Regions from separate parts of the Burkholderia savannae genome, predicted to be linked through region 3. Evidence: predicted binding sites of a transcription regulator. Region 3 holds the regulator's gene; each other region holds the start of a gene.

Region 1 (3,255 bases), 720 kb from region 3:
CACACGCGGCCCGCCTGGATGCCGCGGCCGACGCGGTACGCGCGGTTGCCGTCGCGCGTCCAGACGCCGGCGCCCAGGCCGTAGAGCGTGTCGTTCGCGATCTCGAGCGCTTCGTCCTCGGTCTTGAACGTCGTCACCGCGAGCACCGGCCCGAAAATCTCTTCCTGGAAGATGCGCATCTTGTTGTGGCCGCGGAACACGGTCGGCTTCACGTAATAGCCTTCGGCGAGCTCGCCGCCGAGCACGCTGCGCTCGCCGCCCGTCAGGCACTGCGCGCCTTCGTTGCGGCCGATGTCGATGTACGACAGGATCTTCTCGAGCTGCTCGGCCGACGCCTGCGCGCCGATCATCGTCTGCGAGTCGAGCGGATGGCCCTGCTTGATCGATTCGACGCGCTTCAACGCGCGCTCCATGAAGCGCTCGTAAATGCTCTCCTCGACGAGCGCGCGCGACGGGCACGTGCACACCTCGCCCTGATTCAGCGCGAACATCGCGAAGCCTTCGAGCGCCTTGTCGAAGTAGCCGTCGTCGCGGTCCATCACGTCGGCGAAGAAGATGTTCGGGCTCTTGCCGCCGAGCTCGAGCGTGACGGGGATCAGGTTCTCGCTCGCGTACTGCATGATGAGGCGGCCTGTCGACGTCTCGCCCGTGAACGCGATCTTCGAGATTCGCTTGCTCGACGCGAGCGGCTTGCCCGCCTCGAGCCCGAAGCCGTTGACGATGTTGAGCACGCCGGGCGGCAGCAGATCCTGAACCAGCTCGGCGAACACGAGGATCGACGCGGGCGTCTGCTCGGCCGGCTTCAGCACGACGCAGTTGCCGGCCGCGAGCGCGGGCGCGAGCTTCCACGCGGCCATCAGCAGCGGAAAGTTCCACGGGATGATCTGGCCGACGACGCCGAGCGGCTCGTGGAAGTGATAGGCGACCATGTCGCCGCCGATGTCGGCGATCGAGCCTTCCTGCGCACGGATGCAGCCCGCGAAGTAGCGGAAGTGGTCGATTGCGAGCGGCACGTCGGCCGCGGTGGTCTCGCGCAGCGGCTTGCCGTTGTCGATCGTCTCGGCCACCGCGAGACGCGTGAGGTTCGCCTCCATCCGGTCGGCGATCTTGAGCAGCACGTTCGCGCGCTCGGCCGCGCCCGTCGCGGCCCAGCCCGCCTTCGCCGCGTGCGCGGCGTCGAGTGCGCGCTCGATGTCGGCTTCGCGCGAGCGAGGGATCGCGGTGAACGGCTGGCCGGTGACGGGCGAGACGTTGTCGAAATACTCGCCGCCGACCGGGGCGACCCATTCGCCGCCGATGAAATTCCCGTATTGCTTGCGGTACGGAAATTCGATGTTCAGGTGTTGCATGTCCGCGTGATTCATCGTTGCTCCTCGCATGTCGGTATCGGTGATGCGCCGCGCGACGTGCGCGACGCGCCTCCTTACGCCAAAACCGTGCCAGCGGGCCATGAGACGGTGCATCGGCGCGCCGGCGCGGGGCCCGGCGCGTGGGCGGCGCGACACAGCGCGCACGGCTGCGCCGCCGTTGAACAGCCGCCGCGCGCCGATTGTTCAGTTGCGGCACAGCGTGAAGGCGAGACCGGCGATTTTGGCGACGCTACGCTTCGGCATGGGAATTGCGTAATCGGACGGATCGTTTCAGCTTCAGCGACGCAAAAAGGGGGCGCGATGGATCACGAGCACACCGGCGCCGAGACGACGGCGGAGGACACGGGACGCAGCGCGGACGGCGACGGCACGGCCGGGCGCGCGCTCGTCAGCGTCGCGCACGACGCCGACGAGCAGGCGCGCAACCTGATCGGCTGGCGCCAGGCCTACGACCAGCTCGCGGCGGGCCGCTTCGTCGGCACGCTGACCGAGCTGCCGCTCGACACGATGAAGGTGTTCCGCGAGACGACGAGCCACACGCTGCGGCAGGCGTGCGAGGTGCGCGGCGACGCGTACTGGTTCGGCATCCCGGTCGCGCGCGACGGCGCGGCGCGCATCGACGCGCGGCCGATCGCCGCCGATGCGCTTGCGTTTCGCCCCGGCAACGTCGAGTTCGAGCTGCTGACGCCCGCGCAATTCTCGATCTTCGGCGTCGTCGTGCGCGGCGCGGTGCTGCGCCGCTATGCGGAGGAAGTCGAGCGCTGCGGGCTCGACGAGCGGCTGCCGCTCATGCCCGTCGTGAAGGTCGGCGAGGCGCGCCTCACGCGGCTTTGCGCGCTGCTCGCGCAGCGGCTCGACGACGCGGACGCGATGAGCGCGGCGGGTGCGCCGTTGTCCGACTGCGCGCGCAACGATCTGCAGGCGGAAGTGCTCGCGGCGCTGTTCGACCTGTGCGCGTCGCCCGCCGCCGACGCGACCGTCGAGCATTCGTCGCGGCGGCGCAAGATCGTCGCGGCCGCGCGCGATTACGTGCTCGCGCACCGCTCGCGGCCCGTCGGCGTGCCGGAGCTGTGCGAGCAGCTGCACGTGAGCCGGCGCACGTTGCAGTACTGCTTCCAGGACGTGCTCGGCATGGCCCCCGCCACCTATTTGCGCGCGCTGCGGCTGAACGGCGTGCGGCGCGACCTGCGCGGGCGCGCGGCGGATTCGGTGCAGGACGTCGCGGCCGCGTGGGGGTTCTGGCATCTGAGCCAGTTCGCGACCGACTATCGGCGGATGTTCGGCGCGCGGCCGTCGGAAACGCTGCGCGGCGCGCTGGCCTGCTGACGCGGCGCAAGACGCGGCCGCCGCGGCTTCGGCGCGATGCGGCGTGCGATGCGATGTGCGATGCGGCGTGCGATGGCGATCGGCTTTCCGCCGCGCTCACTCCCGCGCCGGCGGCCACGCGAGCGCATCCCAATCGATGCGCCGATACGCGGCGTCGACAAGCGCGATATCGTCGACGGCATCGCTTTTGTGGCGATTGCGCAACATCTCGGGCACATCAAGCCCGATCGCCGTGCAAAAAGGATAATCGCGCACCCGCAGCTCGGGCGCGATGCTCGAAAAGCACGCGAGCGTCGGCACGTCGAAGCCGGCCGCGATATGCACGGCCGACGTGTCTGCGCACATTACGACGCTCGCCTGCGCGACCCAGCCGATGAAGTGCGCGGTATCGCCGGAGTGGACGCTCACATCGACGTAGTCCGGATGATCGATCGGCTCGAAGCCGAGCACGGGCAGCCGGTAGATCCGCGCAAGCCGGTCGACGAGCGCCGCGCGCCGCGCGGGCGGAATGCTGCGCAGCGGCGTGCTGGCCTGCGGGCAGAAGAGCGCGTAGCGCCGG
Region 2 (3,255 bases), on a different replicon from region 3:
CGCGATGATCGCCGCGCACGCGAGCAGGCTGCGTTCGGTGCCGGTCAGCGCGGCCGCGCCGCGCGACGCCCACAGCGTGACGAGCCCCGCCGCGATGCCGGCGAGGCCGATCGAAAATGGCGTCGCCGAGCGCGGCGGCCGTTCTTGTGCGTTCGCGACGCTGTCGAGAGTGGATTGCATGTCATCCCCCGTGTCATGACATGGACGGCGGGCGGCCGGGTGTTTGGATTGGTTGGTCCCGGCCGCCGCGCCGTTCGGCTCGCCCGCGCTTACTTGCCGGTGACGCCGCCGAGCAGGCCGCCGATCAGGTTGGTCACGGGCGCGAGCAGATTCGTCGTCGACGAGCCGCTCGCGGTCGTGGTGCCGGTCAGGCTGCCGACGACGCCCGTGGCGGGCGCGGTCGTCGTCGAGCCGGTGCTCGGGGCGGGCGACGTCGTCGCGACGGTGCCGCTCACGCCGGTGGCCAGCGAGCCGACGAGGTTCGTGACGGGCGCCAGCACGGCGTTGAGGCCCGTCGTCGCGTTGCCGCTCGTCGAGCCCGACGCGCCGCCGAGCAGGCCGGTGACGGGGGCAAGCGGGTTCGTCGTGCCGCCCGACAGCGCGCTCGTGATCGGCGCGAGCGGGTTCGTCGTGCCGCCCGACAGCGCGCTCGTGATCGGTGCAAGCGGGTTCGTCGTGCCGCCCGACAGCGCGCTCGTGATCGGCGCGAGCGGGTTCGTCGTGCCACCCGACAGCGCGCCCGTGATCGGCGCGAGCGGATTGGTCGTGCCGCCCGTCAGCAGGCCGCCGACGCTCGAGACCGTGTTGCCCAACTGGCTGACGACGCCGCCGACCGCCTGGACCACCTGGTTGTTCGTCGAGCCCGACACCTTCGCGCCGGCCGCGTTCAGCCCGCCGCCGACGGTGGTCAGCAGATTGTTGACGGGCGCGCCGAGGCCGGTGACGGTGCCGATCGTTTGCGTCGTGCCCGAGACGGCGTTCGTGATCGGGTTGATGACCGCGCTGACGCCGGTTTCGAGTTGCTGGACGGGCGCGCTCGTGAGCACGCTGTTCAGGCCGGAACCGACCTGCGTGACGGTGCTGCCGAGCGTGCCGACCGCGCCGCCGAGCGGCGACGTGACGGGCGCGAGCGGCGCGAGGGGGCCGGTGCCGATGCTCGTCACGACGCCGCCGAGCGACGAAACGGCATTGCCGACGTTCGACACGACGCCGGACGTCGACGTGAGCGTCGGGCCGAGCGGGTTCGTCGACGTGCCGAGCGTGCCGAGGCCGGCGGCGGTGCCGTTGCCGAGCGTCTGGACGCCGTTGCCGAGCGAACTGACGGCGTTGCCGAGGTTCGTGGTCGTCGCGCTGTTCACGCCAGGCACCGACGTGCCGGAGATCTGGTTGCCGGTGGCGGAGACGACGTTGCCCGTCGCGGTGATCAGGTTGCCGGTCTGCGCGAGGATGTTGCCGAGCGGGGAGGAGGCGGTGCCGGAAGTACCGGAAGTGCCCGAGGTACCCGAAGTGCCCGAAGTGCCCGAAGTACCCGAAGTACCCGAAGTACCCGAAGTACCCGAAGTACCCGAAGTACCCGAAGTACCCGAAGTACCCGAAGTACCCGAAGTACCCGAAGTACCCGAAGTACCCGAAGTACCCGAAGTACCCGAAGTACCCGAAGTACCCGAAGTACCCGAAGTACCCGAGGTACCCGAGGTACCCGAGGTACCCGAAGTACCCGAAGTACCCGAAGTACCCGAAGTACCCGAAGTACCCGAAGTACCCGAAGTACCCGAAGTACCCGAAGTACCCGAAGTACCCGAAGTACCCGAAGTACCCGAAGTGCCCGAAGTGCCCGAAGTGCCCGAAGTGCCCGAAGTACCCGAAGTACCCGAAGTACCCGAAGTACCCGAAGTGCCCGAAGTGCCCGACGACCCGGACGTGCCGCCCGAACCCGAGGTGCCGGACGTGCCCGAAGTCCCCGAAGTCCCCGAAGTCCCGATGGTGGCCGGCTTGACGCCGCCGGACGACAGCGACGGACCGTCGACCGATCCGCAGCCCGAAAGCGCGAGAAGTGTGGAAATACTGATTGCGATGGCCGATTTATTGAACAGTTTTTGCATGACAGGCTCCCAGATAAACTTTGATGACAGCCTTCGATGCAATTTTCGTACCATTGATTACTTCGTAGAATCTCCCTTCGTTAATGTATAAAAAATATCAAATCATCGATTAATCGTTCGAGATCGATGGGGAAATTTGGATTTTCTGCGAGGGTGTGGCCGCGCTGCTCCCGTCTTGCTACGTGACGTTCCGGGCGGCGTAACGGACTGCGCTCGGAACACGGAACACGGAACACGGAACACGGAACACGGAACACGGAACACGGGGGCCGAAGCGTACGCGTGAGGTAAGACGGCATCGCGTGACGGCGGCATCCGTGCAGGCCTGAATCGATCGCAGGCGTTGCGATATCGATCGAAAACGATCCGATTCGAAAAGGAGAGTGAGGGAGGCGTTCCGACCGGCCGGTCAGTATCGATTCGTCTTCCGCCTGCGCGGCGGCGCTGTCCGCGAGTTCGATCGGCCGCTGACCCGAGCGCCCGAATGAACCGACCCCTCGCGGCAAGCAAGCCGCAGTGACGCGCACTCGGCCGAAATTTGCCTCTCGATGAAAAGCGTCGCCCTCATCGACGGCCATGCACCCGCCGGCAATCGACTTCCGACGCATGCCGCGCGGGCCCGAGTTTCGGTTGCGCGTGTCGAACTTGCATCTCGAATTCACCGCATTTGCCGGCGTATTCGCCACGCCGGCACGCCGGCGCGCCGGCACCGGCATGCCGGCACGAAACCCGCCGCGCGCCCCGAACCGGCCACGCGCGGCGTTTCCCGCCCGTTACTTCACCGAACTCGCGCTGACCTTCGCGAAATCGAGGCTGCCGAAGCCGGTGTCGTAATCCCATCCGGACGTCGCGCTATAGCCGTAGTTGTTGTAGCCGTTGTTGCCCGACGTCACGTCGTGCAGCAGCGACGCATTGCTCGGCAGGCCCTGATAGAAGGCCGACGTCGGCAGGCCGAGGCTGTTGCTGTTCGCCGATTCGACGCGCGCCCAGCCGCCGACGAAGATCGGCGACGCGAGGCTCGTGCCGCCGACCAGCTGATTCGTCTGGCCGTTGATCACGAGATACGCGCCCGTCGATTGCGCGGCGTCGAACGCGACGTCCGGCACCACGCGCTTCGTCACCGAACTGCCGAGCGCGGCCGTCTGCCAGCTCG
Region 3 (3,255 bases):
CCACCGTCGCCGACACGGTTCACGGCAGCGTGATCACCTACGACGGCCAGCGCGACTTCTACACCGCGCGCGGCGGCAAGGACGTCGTCGCGCCGGGCAACCCGGGCGGGCGCGTGCGCGCGATGCTGACGCCGAAGAACAGCGGCCCGGCGCCGCTGTCCGGCGGCCCCGCGCAGCTCTCGCCGTCGAACAGCCTGCAGGGAGCACCGAACCCGTGAACGCGCTCCCCAATCGCCAGCCGGCCGGCACGTCGAGCTCGCTCGTCGTGCGCAACCTGAAGAAGCGCTACGGCTCGCGCACCGTCGTCAAGGACGTATCGCTCGACGTGAAGAGCGGCGAAGTCGTCGGCCTGCTCGGCCCGAACGGCGCCGGCAAGACGACGTCGTTCTACATGATCGTCGGCCTCGTGCCGCTCGACGCGGGCGACATCTCGCTGAACGGCAGCCCGATCAGCCTGATGCCGATCCACAAGCGCGCGTCGCTCGGCCTGTCGTACCTGCCGCAGGAAGCGTCGGTGTTCCGCAAGCTGACCGTCGAGCAGAACATCCGCGCGGTGCTCGAACTGCAGCACGGCGACAACGGCAAGCGGCTGTCCAAGGACGAGATCGGCGCGCGCGCGGAGGCGCTCCTCGAAGAGCTGCAGATCGCGCACCTGCGCGACAATCCGGCGCTGTCGCTGTCGGGCGGCGAGCGCCGCCGCGTCGAGATCGCGCGCGCGCTCGCGAGCAACCCGAGCTTCATTCTGCTCGACGAGCCGTTCGCGGGCGTCGATCCGATCGCGGTGCTCGAAATCCAGAAGATCGTGAAGTTCCTGAAGCAGCGCAATATCGGCGTGCTGATCACCGATCACAACGTGCGCGAGACGCTCGGCATCTGCGATCACGCGTACATCATCAGCGACGGCTCGGTGCTCGCGTCCGGCGCTCCGAAGGAAATCATCGAAAACGAAAGCGTGCGGCGCGTCTACCTCGGCGAGCACTTCCGCATGTGAGCGGCGCGGGACACGATCCCGCGGCCGTCCTTTCCCAGGCGCGATCCGCGCCGTCCCTCCGCACGTTCGGCATGCGCCGGGCGTGCGCATTCGCGCGCCAAGCGTCATCCCGAATGCCTCAACGCGCCGCCCTCGTGGCAAACTTCCGGCATGACTCCCTTTTTGCCATGAAAGCCAGCCTCCAACTCCGCCTGTCGCAGCATCTCGCGCTCACGCCCCAGCTTCAACAGTCGATCCGGCTGCTGCAGCTATCGACGCTCGAACTGCAACAGGAAGTCGCGACGGCGATCGCGCAGAACCCGCTGCTCGAAAACGACGACGACTGGATCGCGAGCCCGCTGCGCGTCGCGGCCGACGGCTCGGTGATCGCGCAGACGCCCGCGTCGCCCGCACCCGAGCCGATGCAGGGCGCGTCGAACGGCACGAGTGCGACGAATGAGCGCACCGAGCGCGACGAGCCCGCCGGCGTCGACGAATACGACAGCTATTCGGCCGACAGCGGCGACGCGAACCAATGGAACCTCGACGACTTCGGCCGCTCGCCCGCCGCCTCCGACGACGACGATCTGCCGCCGATGCAGATCCACGAAACGTCGACCTCGCTGCGCGACCATCTGATGGCGCAACTGCGCGTCACGCAGGCGAGCCCGCGCGATCGCGCGCTCGTCACGTTCCTGATCGAATCGCTCGACGACGACGGCTATCTGGCGGCGCCGCTCGATGAAGTGCTTTCCGATCTGCCGGCGGAGCTCGAAGTCGACGTCGACGAACTGAGCGCGGCGCTCGCGCTCCTGCACAGCTTCGATCCGGCCGGCGTCGGCGCGCGCTCCGCATCCGAGTGCCTGAAGCTGCAGCTGCTGCGCCTCGATCCGTCCCCTACGCGCGCGCTCGCGCTCGATATCGTGTCGCAGCATCTCGAGCTGCTCGCCGCGCGCGATTTCACGCGCTTGCGCAAGCAACTGAAAGCGACCGACGACGAACTGCGCGACGCGCACGCGCTGATCCGCTCGCTCGAGCCGTTCCCCGGCGCGGCGTACGGCAAGGCCGAAGCGGACTACGTGGTGCCCGACATCATCGTGAAGAAGACGGGCCAGAACTGGCAGGCGGAACTCAATCCGGAAGTCGTGCCGCGGCTGCGGATCAACCACCTGTACGCGAACATCCTGCGCAACAGCCGCGGCGATCCGAGCACGGGCTCGCTCAAGCAGCAACTGCAGGAAGCGCGCTGGCTGATCAAGAACATTCAGCAGCGATTCGAGACGATCCTGCGCGTCGCGCAGGCGATTGTCGAACGTCAGAAGAATTTCTTCGCGCACGGCGAAATTGCGATGCGCCCCTTGGTTTTGCGGGAAATAGCTGATACGCTGGGCCTACACGAATCGACTGTCTCCCGTGTGACAACCGGCAAGTACATGCTGACCCCGTTCGGCACACTTGAATTTAAGTACTTCTTCGGATCGCACGTTTCGACAGACACCGGAGGTGCCGCGTCGTCGACGGCCATCCGCGCCCTCATCAAACAACTGATAGGAGCCGAAGACCCCAAATCCCCTCTTTCGGATAGTCGTATAGCCGAGCTGCTAGCGGAACAAGGGTTCGTGGTCGCGCGCCGCACGGTTGCCAAATATCGCGAAGCCCTCAAGATCCCGGCGGTGAATCTGCGCAAGTCTTTGTAGCCCGTCGCCACGCGGCGGGTGTTTTCCGGCCGCCGCATAGTCGACGGCAAAGCCTGCCGACCGATTCGCTCGCGCGCCGAGCGGCGGCAAGCGGAACCGGCAGGCATGCCGCCTCTATGCGGAAGGTGGTCATTAGCTTGGAGAAGCACTATGAACCTGAAGATCAGTGGACACCATCTCGAAGTCACGCCTGCTATCCGCGAATACGTGATCACCAAGCTCGATAGGGTGCTACGGCATAGCGATCAGGTCATTGATGGCGCTGTGATCCTCACGGTCGACAACCACAAGGAGAAGGACAAGCGGCAAAAGGCGGAAATCACGCTGCATCTGAAGGGAAAGGATATCTTCGTCGAAAGCGCGAACGGCGACATGTACGCGGCGATCGATCTGCTGATCGACAAGCTCGACCGCCAGGTCGTCAAGCACATGGAGCGCCTGCAGACGCACGCGCACGAGCCGATCAAGCATCAGGCCGTCGAACAGATCGAACTTCCGCCGCAATGAGCGCGGCGCGACAGCGCCGGCCGAACCGCCCGCCTCGACGGGCGGTTTTTTATTGTGCAAACCGCTGTGGCGCGACGCGCG

The links. Region 3 encodes sigma-54, which starts transcription at its own class of promoters, with help from an activator protein. Its sites were predicted from a motif close to TGGCANGNAANCTGCTTT; they were not measured.
Region 1: the regulator sigma-54 is predicted to act here: its motif matches at 1,425-1,442, upstream of adh (aldehyde dehydrogenase).
Region 2: the regulator sigma-54 is predicted to act here: its motif matches at 2,138-2,155, upstream of WS78_RS32380 (collagen-like triple helix repeat-containing protein).

The regions. Positions count from the first base shown of each region.
Region 1 is NZ_CP013417.1:4,157,971-4,161,225, forward strand. It holds gene adh (aldehyde dehydrogenase) at 1-1,364, opposite strand, end outside; gene WS78_RS20385 (helix-turn-helix domain-containing protein) at 1,671-2,696, shown strand; gene WS78_RS20390 (glycosyltransferase family protein) at 2,793-3,255, opposite strand, start outside.
Region 2 is NZ_CP013418.1:2,581,990-2,585,244, forward strand. It holds gene WS78_RS32375 (methyltransferase family protein) at 1-180, opposite strand, end outside; gene WS78_RS32380 (collagen-like triple helix repeat-containing protein) at 270-2,102, opposite strand; gene WS78_RS32390 (S53 family peptidase) at 2,876-3,255, opposite strand, start outside.
Region 3 is NZ_CP013417.1:3,440,127-3,443,381, forward strand. It holds gene lptA (lipopolysaccharide transport periplasmic protein LptA) at 1-218, shown strand, start outside; gene lptB (LPS export ABC transporter ATP-binding protein) at 215-991, shown strand; gene WS78_RS16865 (RNA polymerase factor sigma-54) at 1,159-2,667, shown strand; gene hpf (ribosome hibernation-promoting factor, HPF/YfiA family) at 2,818-3,174, shown strand.